Regions from separate parts of the Erwinia persicina genome, predicted to be linked through region 1. Evidence: riboswitches for the same ligand, from Rfam matches in the RefSeq annotation. Region 1 holds a riboswitch; each other region holds the start of a gene.
The links. Region 1 has a riboswitch for thiamine pyrophosphate ahead of thiM (hydroxyethylthiazole kinase). Riboswitches for the same ligand answer to the same signal wherever they lie in the genome.
Positions count from the first base shown of each region.

Region 2: it holds a riboswitch for thiamine pyrophosphate, as region 1 does, so the genes downstream of both, K6L24_RS08430 (TenA family protein) here and thiM (hydroxyethylthiazole kinase) in region 1, are expected to answer to the same signal.
Region 3: it holds a riboswitch for thiamine pyrophosphate, as region 1 does, so the genes downstream of both, thiC (phosphomethylpyrimidine synthase ThiC) here and thiM (hydroxyethylthiazole kinase) in region 1, are expected to answer to the same signal.

Region 1 is NZ_CP082141.1:1,623,526-1,626,800, forward strand. Features, by position in the region: gene K6L24_RS07330 (aldo/keto reductase family oxidoreductase) at 1-242, opposite strand, end outside; gene K6L24_RS07335 (AraC family transcriptional regulator) at 365-1,297, shown strand; TPP riboswitch at 1,389-1,485, shown strand; gene thiM (hydroxyethylthiazole kinase) at 1,521-2,309, shown strand; gene thiD (bifunctional hydroxymethylpyrimidine kinase/phosphomethylpyrimidine kinase) at 2,309-3,109, shown strand.
Region 2 is NZ_CP082141.1:1,888,039-1,891,313, reverse strand. Features, by position in the region: gene K6L24_RS08440 (oxidoreductase) at 1-334, shown strand, start outside; gene K6L24_RS08435 (DUF4334 domain-containing protein) at 681-1,184, shown strand; gene K6L24_RS08430 (TenA family protein) at 1,360-1,998, opposite strand; TPP riboswitch at 2,034-2,149, opposite strand; gene phnN (ribose 1,5-bisphosphokinase) at 2,243-2,782, opposite strand; gene phnM (alpha-D-ribose 1-methylphosphonate 5-triphosphate diphosphatase) at 2,782-3,275, opposite strand, start outside.
Region 3 is NZ_CP082141.1:4,342,395-4,345,669, forward strand. Features, by position in the region: gene nudC (NAD(+) diphosphatase) at 148-921, opposite strand; gene K6L24_RS20045 (Rsd/AlgQ family anti-sigma factor) at 997-1,503, shown strand; TPP riboswitch at 1,694-1,794, shown strand; gene thiC (phosphomethylpyrimidine synthase ThiC) at 1,879-3,275, shown strand, end outside.

The DNA.
Region 1 (3,275 bases):
TCAGGATAGGGCGCGAGTGCCTCGTTGATCAGTTTGTTGGTGATATGCGGGCCGTAAAAATCACTGGTATCAATATGATTGACGCCGGCCGCCACTGCCGCCCTGAGAACCGCCAGCGCGCGGTCAGGATCGTTGGGCGGGCCAAAAACGCCGGGGCCTGCCAGCTGCATTGCGCCATAGCCCAGTCGTTTTACCTGACGCGAACCCAGAGAGAAGAGGCCGGATGTACGGATGTTGTGCATAGTTATTTCCTGAAGGAGAGGTGGGATAACACGGAACAGCGAGGTTTTATCTTAAGCCCGCGCATCACGTCCTATCCATGCTATAAAGTCCGTATTATCTTTTTAATCGTCCAAAATTAATCATGGATCCTCTTTCTGATATTCTCGCGTTACTCAAGCCACAGCAGTATGTTTCCGGCGTCCTCGACGTGGGCGGTGACTGGGCGGTGCGTTTTCCACCTAACGCGGGCATCAAATGTTATTCAATGGTGTCGGGCGGCTGCTGGCTGTCCGTCGAAGGGGAGACTGACCCGGTACGATTGTCGGCGGGGGACTGCTTCCTGCTTCCTACCGGACGTCCCTTTGTTATGGCCAGCGACCTGTCACACCCGGCGACAGACTGGGCGGTGGTGTTTGCCGGCCCGCGCGCCGGCGGGGTGATCCGTCACAACGGCGGGGGAGACTGCCTGATGACCGGCAGCCGCTTCTTCCTGGACGACCCCCACGCCACGATTCTGCTGACCATGCTGCCTGCGGTGATCCATCTGCGGGCGGAAAATGACCAGGCGACCCTGCGCTGGCTGGTTGCGCAGATGATGGCCGAGCTGGATGAACAGCGTCCGGGACATGCCCTGATCGCTGAACATCTGGCGCATATGATACTGATACAGGCGCTGCGGCAGCATATGGAGTCGGGTGGTAAAGGGGACGCCGTGGGCTGGCTGTATGCCCTGGCCGATCACCAGCTGGGTGCGGCGCTGCAGGCCATGCACGCCGATCCGGCTTATCGCTGGACGTTACCATCGCTGGCACAGCGTGCCGGTATGTCCCGCTCGGCCTTTGCGCTGAAGTTTAAAACTAAGGTCGGGTCGTCAACGATGGATTATCTGACCCGCTGGCGCATGCTGCTGGCCGGAGACAAACTGCTGAACACCGACCTGCCCATTTCTGCGCTTGCGCCCTCGCTGGGCTATGAGTCCGAAAGTGCCTTCAGTACCGCCTTTAAACGCACGATGGGCTGTTCGCCGCGTGACTATGTGCGGCGTCATTCCCCGCCGGGGGGCCGATCGCGCTGAAGATACCCTGATGACCGACGGCAGGGCAGCACGGCCCGGGGCTTGCCAATACTCTGCCACTTCCTTATGCTGGCACCGACTGTAAAAAATCATCACTGACTCGGGGTGCCCTTCTGCGTGAAGGCTGAGAAATACCCGTATAACCTGATCTGGATAATGCCAGCGTAGGGAAGTCAGATGCCCGACCGGCATCGCCTTCTTGATCGCCGGTTGGGAGCGAAGAATGATCCAACCTCAAGACCTCAGCCATGCCGATATGGCGCATTCCCTGCGGCTGTATCGTCAGCATTCCCCTCTGACCCACTGTATGACCAATGATGTGGTACAGGCCTTTACGGCTAACGTGCTGCTGGCGCTGGGGGCTTCCCCGGCAATGGTGATCGATCCGCAGGAGGCGGCACAGTTCAGCCCTGTTGCCGATGCCCTGCTGGTGAATGTCGGTACGCTGACCCGCAGCCGCAGCGAAGCGATGCTGGCGGCCATTAATGCCGCCAGGCAGGTCGGGCGTCCCTGGACGTTAGATCCGGTAGCCGTTGGCGCACTGGACTTCCGCACGGCCTTCTGCCAGCAGACGCTGGGACTGAAACCGGCCGCTGTCCGGGGTAACGCTTCCGAAATCATGGCGCTGGCCAGGCAGAGCGTCAGCGGCCGGGGCGTCGACAGCCGGCACGCCTCCACGGCGGCGCTGCAGGCGGCTGTTTCGCTGGCGCAGGAGACAGGCGCGATTGTGGCCGTCACCGGTGAAACCGATTTTATTACCGACGGCCTCCGTACCCTGAGCGTGGGCGGCGGCGACCCGCTGATGACGCGGGTGGTAGGGACCGGCTGTGCGCTGTCGGCGGTCGTGGCCGGCTTTGCCGCACTGCCGGGCGACCGCCTCACACATGTGGCCAGCGCCTGCCGCGTGGTGTCGCTGGCCGGCGAGCGTGCGGCTGCAGCGGTGGACGGGCCAGGCAGTTTCATTCCGGCCTTTCTTGATGCCCTGTACCGGCTGAACCCGGAGGTGCAGTGATGAAAAGGATTAACGCGCTGACAATTGCCGGTACCGACCCCAGCGGTGGGGCAGGGATCCAGGCTGATCTGAAAGCATTCTCCGCGCTGGGTGCGTATGGCACCAGCGTGATCACCGCGCTGGTGGCGCAGAACACCACCGGCGTGCAGTCGATCTGCCGCGTTGAGCCGGCGTTTGTTGCCGCGCAGCTGGATTCCGTTTTGTCGGACGTGCGCATCGATACGATTAAAATTGGCATGCTGTCAGAAAGTGCCATCGTTGAGGTGGTGTCCGGGCGGCTGAAACAGACCCGCGTTCCCTGGGTGGTGCTGGATACGGTGATGCTGGCCAAAAGCGGCGATCCGCTGCTGTCGCCCGAGGCGGTGAGTACGCTACGGGATCGACTGCTGCCGCAGGTTTCACTGATTACACCTAACCTGCCGGAGGCCGCCGCACTGCTGGGATGTGCGCAGGCGCGCAACGAGGAGGAGATGCGCGAGCAGGGACGGGCGCTGCTGGCCCTCGGCTGCCAGGCTGTGCTGATGAAAGGCGGTCATCTCAGCGAGTCGGAAAGCCCGGACTGGCTGTTCACCCGTGAGGGAGAACAGCGCTTTACTGCGCCACGGGTGAACACCCGTAACACGCATGGCACCGGCTGTTCACTCTCGGCGGCGCTGGCCGCGCTGCGCCCGCGCCACGATGACTGGCCCACGACCGTTCAGGCGGCCCGGCACTGGCTGCAGGGCGCACTGGAGCAGGCGGACTCGCTGGAAGTGGGACACGGGCAGGGGCCGGTACATCATTTTCATCAGTGGTGGTAAGCGGTAAAACCCGGGTTCCAGGGGAAGATTTGTTGAAAACAGATCTTTCCCCTTCATCGGTTGGCGAAGGCAGGGCAGTTTTCAGTCCACAGCGGGTATCAGGACCGTGATGACGAGGCCTGCGCGAGGCCTCTTTGGCCGGTCTGGTTTGCTCAGACGTGACCGA
Region 2 (3,275 bases), 260 kb from region 1:
TGCGCCACTGGGGATTCATGTAACCATTGTTGAACCGGGTTATTTCCGAACCGAGTTTTTGACTGAGAACTCTGTCGTTTACACAGATAATATTATTGCTGCGTATGATGCAACGTCTGGTGAAACCCGTCGGGCAACCAGAGCCGTTGACGGCAAACAGGCTAACGACCCTAAGAAGCTGGCGCAAGCTTTACTCAGACTAGCTAATGAACAGCAACCACCATTGCGTTTCACCGCGGGTGCTGATGCAACCGAGATATATGATCGTGTCCTGGTGGAAAAAAAGCATGAACTTGATTTGTGGCGGACACTTTCTGATTCACTTGCTTTTTAAATGATGCGTTTTGTTTCACAACCACTTATATAATATTATTTTTATCACTGCGGGTAACTTAACGATGACCACTCGGAATATCACTGGCAGTGATTACTCCGGAGATCAGTGACTATATTGAATTGTTAGTTTTATTTATTAATGCAGATTATGCAAGGCACTTAAAACTGTCCCCAACAGGGTACTTATTTTTCGCCTGCACCTGATAAGCACTCAAACCTGGCATAGGCTTGTACCGACATTAATAATTCACTAATTGTTATATCATGTGACAATATATATTACATATTACGTTCTTTCATCGGTATATCTGTTGCTATCTCTACAATACAAACAGGATTAAATTATGAACGCAAAAGTAAAATTTGACGCTTTTAAAGCACAAAGAGTATTCAGCTCAGATCAGGTATTGTTGGATTTTTTTGACTCATTACCCCCCGTCAGTGTTGATGAAATTCAATCAATATGGGCCGGAGGAGACTTTGATACCGGTCACTGGGCCACCCGCTCCCTTGATGAAGTAAAATGGTTCGGGAAATGGTTCCGTAGTGCTTCAGATGCCATGCCCCTGGTCTGCTATGATGACAAAGGCAATCTGTACTCTAATAAAATGATGAAGGGAGAGGCTTCTCTCTGGCAAATTGACTTTCGTGGGAAAATCTCAGCAACGATGGTCTACGATGGCGTACCAATCTTTGACCACTTCCGTAAAGTGGATGATGACACATTATTGGGGATCATGGATGGTAAATCCTTCGAAGGAGCACCAGACATTGTTCAGGATGGCCATTATTATTTCTTCTATTTAGAAAGAATTGACAAAATGCCCGCCCCATTTATTGACGCTTAAAACGATTCAACCTGTCCGTTGATACAGCACTGAGCGATACATAATAATTTCTCAGTCTGTGGCTTACCGTAGTGAATGGGGGAAAGAGCACCCCCGTTTTTTCTGATTTTTCCTGCCATAACAGCAGAATCGTTCCCTCCTGTCCTGCCACATTCTCTTTTCAGCAGATTTAATCTTATTGATACACTGCATCAAAAAATGCCAGTTCCAGCCTGACTGCACGCTGGAAAAAATCCTCGCACAACGACCGTTGTTCAGGCCCGACGCGATCCAGTTCGTGGCGTAAAAAGGCGACAAATTCGCAAAAATCAGGGTTATTGTGCAGGGTAATCCACTCAGCATGAACGAAACTGGCAGGCAGCATTTCTGGTGCCTGTGACGCCCAGTCAAGATACAACCACTCGGCTACATTCAGAACCGTCAGGATGGCAGCATAGGAACGGGTGGCGGCAGCTTCAAGCATAATCGCTTTGAATCCTACCGTCGGTGCCGTGTCAGACTGCACATTGCGCTGCTGCTCACTGACGCCCAATGCCGCAAATGCGCGAAGAAAATAGGTATTCTCTTCGGATGACACCATACCGGCGCAGCGGCCAAAACACAGGCGCGCGGCAGGCGTGTCGGCGCAGGCAATAGCAGATCCGACTAAGGTCAAAAAACTGTCGAGAAAACGATAATCCTGCACCAGGTAGTTGATCATCACCTGGTGGTTAATGCTGCCGTCATACAGCTCCCGGACAAAACGATGCGTGACGGCCTGTGACCATTGTGACTGACTCAGGGTACGGAGGGTATCGGTAAATCGGCTGGTCATTGGGTAGTCCTTTTAGCAGAGACTACCGGCAAAAGTCAGGTAAGCTGCCCCATCCCTCCGCCGGTATGATCCGGATCAGGTATTAAGGGTCATCGTGCTGTAGCATTAACGATTTCTCAGCCAGCTGTGCCTGGCTCCCCCTGGAGACTCAATTAAGTCAGGAAATTATGGGGCCGTCAATATTGCTGATGACGCTTAAAGTGAGAGCCAGCGCCGGATCGCGGGTCGACCGAAAACGTCGCCCCTACGCAATGTGCTCGGCTAATAATGCCGAAAAACCCTGTAATGTCTCGCCCAGCGGCCCGTCATTATTCAGCGTGATACACCCTGCTGCCACCGGTTCCGCTGCACGTTTCAGCCGCTGTTCAATGGCGGCCTCATCCTCGCGCCCGCGCTGGCGCAGGCGGCTGGCCAGCACCTCAGGCGATACCTGCAAACAGACTGCCAGCAGCTGTTCACCGTAGCGCTGCCGCGCAGCCTGAAGATGCAGGCGTGAACCGTTGACCACGACGTCCAGCCCGGCCGCCAGCCAGCGGTCGATTTCAATGCCGAGCGCATAGGAGTACTGATGCGCCTGCCAGTCGAGAGCAAACAGGCCATGCGCACGCCGCCGCCGGAACTCCTGCTCGCTGAGGGCGACGTGATTCTCCCCCCCGGCGCTGGCACTGCGGGTAATATAGCGATGCGCGACAATGACCCGCTCCGGTGCGCACTCGCGCAGGGCCAGCAGCAGGCTGTCTTTACCGGAGCCCGAAGGCCCCATCAGCCAGATCAGCCGCCCCATCAGAACACCGGCCTGCCCTGCGCCCAGACGCGGGAAACGTACACCTGTTCACGGTGCTGACGCACCAGCACCAGATCGGCACGTTTGCCCTCACCGATCGTGCCGCGATCGTCAAGGCCGATGGCGCGGGCAGGATTACGCGTGACCAGCGCCACGGCCTGAGGGAGCGTCATGCTGTTGTTTTCATCACGGGCCAGACGGAATGCCGCATCCAGCAGGCTGGCCGGATAGTAGTCAGAGGAGAGGATATCCAGCAGATCGATCTGCGCCAGCGCGCTGGCCGCCACGTTGCCAGAGTGCGAGCCGCCACGCACAATATTTGGCGCACCCATCAGTACCTGCAGGCCCAGCTCGCGCGAAGCGCGTGCGGCTTCTTCGGTGGTCGGGAACTCCGCGATCACACTACCGACCCCTTTCGACTCCACGACGTGCTCATACGTCGCATCATCATGGCTGGCCAGTGGAATATGATACTGACGGCACCAGGCGGATA
Region 3 (3,275 bases), 1.9 Mb from region 1:
AGAATGATATTTGAAATTCCCCGCGAGATAAAGTCAGTTAATCTTCTCTACTTAAATTAATCCAGGGGCTCCTGGCAGGAGGCTGATATTGCCAGGAGATTATATCGCAAATAAAAACAATTCCTAAAAGACATATTCCCAGCGTGATTATTCCGCCTCTGCGCGACATAAAACAACGGTGTCCTCAATCAACCTGCGCGCAACGGTTCCGGCAGGCGGTAGCAGTGGCAGAGCATCAAAACGATACCAGCCAGCGGATAACAGCTCTTTCGGATCGATATTGATCTCGCCAGCGTCATAATCAGCCATGAAAGCCATCATTAATGACTGTGGAAAGGGCCAGGGCTGTGATGAAACATAGCGCAGATTTTTTACCGTGATCCCACTCTCTTCCATCACTTCACGCGCTACCGTCTGCTCAAGGGTTTCCCCGACTTCCACAAAACCGGCCAGCACGGTGAATACGCCGTTCCGGTGCCGGGTATGCTGCGCCAGCAGTATTTCTTCGCCACGCCGGATAGCCACGATAATGCAGGGAGCGATTTGTGGGTAGTAACGCTGGCGGCAGTGGCTGCACAGGCAGGCCCATTCTGTTTTACTGTGGTGCATTTCATGGCCGCAGTAACCACACCAGCGGTGAGAGCGGTAAAATTCAGCCAGCTGGATGCCACGACCAACCAGCTGGAACAGGCCGCTATCCTGATCGAGCAACTGCCGCAGCGATCCCATTTCCTGGGGACGGGTATCCCGGATCAACCATACCGTCTCGCCCTGCCACTCCCCAATCGGGGATCCCAGGGATCCTTTCAGGCCGAGTGAATCTGCGCTCCCTCGTGGAAGTTCGCCTTTTGGTAACCAAATTTTATGTTCCATGCTGACAATCCACCAGCCAGCGTCTACGCTTAAAATTTCCTGTTCCATCATTTTGCTCATCATCCTCAGCTTAAAGACTGGATTGAGGTCAGACGTTAAAATATAACACTCACGGAGTAGAACATGCTTAACCAGTTGGAAGTCCTCACCGCGCGCGTTGGCGGGTGCAGTGAACTGGTAGACTTTTGTCTGCGCTCACGCAAGCAGTTGCTGATTGCCTATTATCACATGGCTGGTATCAAGCCTAACAAGGATACGCTGACGACGCTCGATGAAAACGCGCTGGATATGTTCTGCCAGAATCTGGTGGATTACCTTTCAACGGGCCACTTCACTGTCTACGAACGATTTATCAAAGAGTTGGAAGGCACAGAGCAGTTGGCTAAAGCGTCGCTTATTTACCCTTCATTAAAAGCCAATACCGACCTGATTATGCAGGTTTATGATTCTCATCTGGAAAGCGCTATCGATCACGATAACTATCGGGAATTCCAGCATGCTCTGTCGGTTGTCGGTGAAGCGCTGGAGGCACGTTTTACATTGGAAGATAAATTCATCAAGCTGGCGCTGGAAAAAAACGCGGAAAATCAGGAAGCGGCTAACGCCTGTACGCTCGCGCGCCCGGCCTGACCTGCAGCGGTCATTTAAACTTCTTGTCGTTTCCAAAAAGCCCCTTTATGCTGAATGGGCTGTCAGGGTGAAGTCTGCTTAGCCCTTTCAGTGCCCATTTTGTGGTTTAAGCGTCGCCCGGTCGGCGCGCTTACGTCTGGTGCGTGAGCATCCAGGCTGGCTGGCTATAAAAGCCGCTTAAAAGACACTATTCTTCTTGTCGGAGTGCCCTTAGGGGCTGAGACCGTTAATTCGGGATCCGCGGAACCTGATCAGGTTAGAACCTGCGAAGGGAACAAGAGTAAAATCTAAAACGCTGTGAAATGAGTTTTCTCACAACGTTCTTATTACTCCCGCCTCCAGGCAAGCAAACTTCCCTTTTATCAGGAAATTGCTATGTCTACTCATGAAAAACCTGTCGTTGAAAAAAAAAGCCGTCGTCGCGAGCAGCGGGCGGAAGCGCAACAGTTTATTGATTCCCTGCGCGGTACCGCTTTCCCGCATTCAAAACGGATCTACCTCAGCGGGTCACAGCCGGATATCCGTGTACCAATGCGTGAAATACAACTCAGCCCAACCACCGTGGGCGGCAGTCAGGATCGGCCGTTGCTGGAGGAGAATGAGCCGGTGCCGGTATACGATACGGCGGGCCCTTACGGCGATCCGGACGCCACCATTAATGTTCATGCCGGACTGCAAAAATTACGCAGCAACTGGATCCTTCAGCGCAATGATACCGGGCAGGTCAGTGAGGTCAGTTCGACATTTACGCAGCAACGCCTGGCCGACGAAGGACTGGATCATCTCCGCTTTGAGCATCTGCCACGTCCACGCCGTGCACTACCGGGTCGCTGTGTGACTCAGATGCACTATGCCCGCCAGGGCATAGTGACGCCGGAAATGGAGTATATCGCCCTGCGTGAAAATATGGGCCGCGAGCGGATCCGCAGTGAAGTGCTGCTGCAACAGCATCCCGGGCACAGCTTCGGCGCGCATCTGCCCGACAACATTACCCCCGAGTTTGTCCGTCAGGAGGTTGCCAGCGGACGTGCCATTATCCCGGCCAATATTAATCACCCGGAATCAGAGCCGATGATTATTGGCCGAAACTTTCTGGTGAAGGTAAACGCCAATATCGGTAACTCTGCGGTCAGCTCTTCTATTGAGGAGGAAGTGGAAAAACTGGTGTGGTCGGTTCGCTGGGGGGCCGATACGGTCATGGATCTGTCTACCGGCCGCTATATTCATGAAACCCGCGAGTGGATCCTGCGCAACAGCCCGGTTCCCATTGGCACGGTGCCCATTTACCAGGCGCTGGAAAAGGTGAACGGCGTGGCGGAGGATCTGAGCTGGGCTATCTTCCGCGATACCCTGCTTGAACAGGCTGAACAGGGCGTAGATTATTTCACTATCCATGCTGGCGTCCTGCTGCGCTACGTGCCCATGACGGCAAAACGCCTGACCGGCATCGTCTCGCGCGGTGGATCCATCATGGCAAAATGGTGCCTGTCACACCACCAGGAGAGCTTCCTCTATCAGCATTTCCGCGATATCTGTGAAATCTGCGCGGCCTATGATATCTCACTGTCACTGGGGGACGGACTGCGTCCGGGCTCCATCCAGGATGCTAACGATGAAGCGCAGTTTGCCGAACTGCGCACGCTGGGCGAGCTGACCAAAATCGCCTGGGAATATGATGTTCAGGTAATGATTGAAGGACCCGGCCACATCCCGATGCAGATGATCCGCGTCAATATGACAGAACAGCTCGAACACTGTCATGAAGCCCCGTT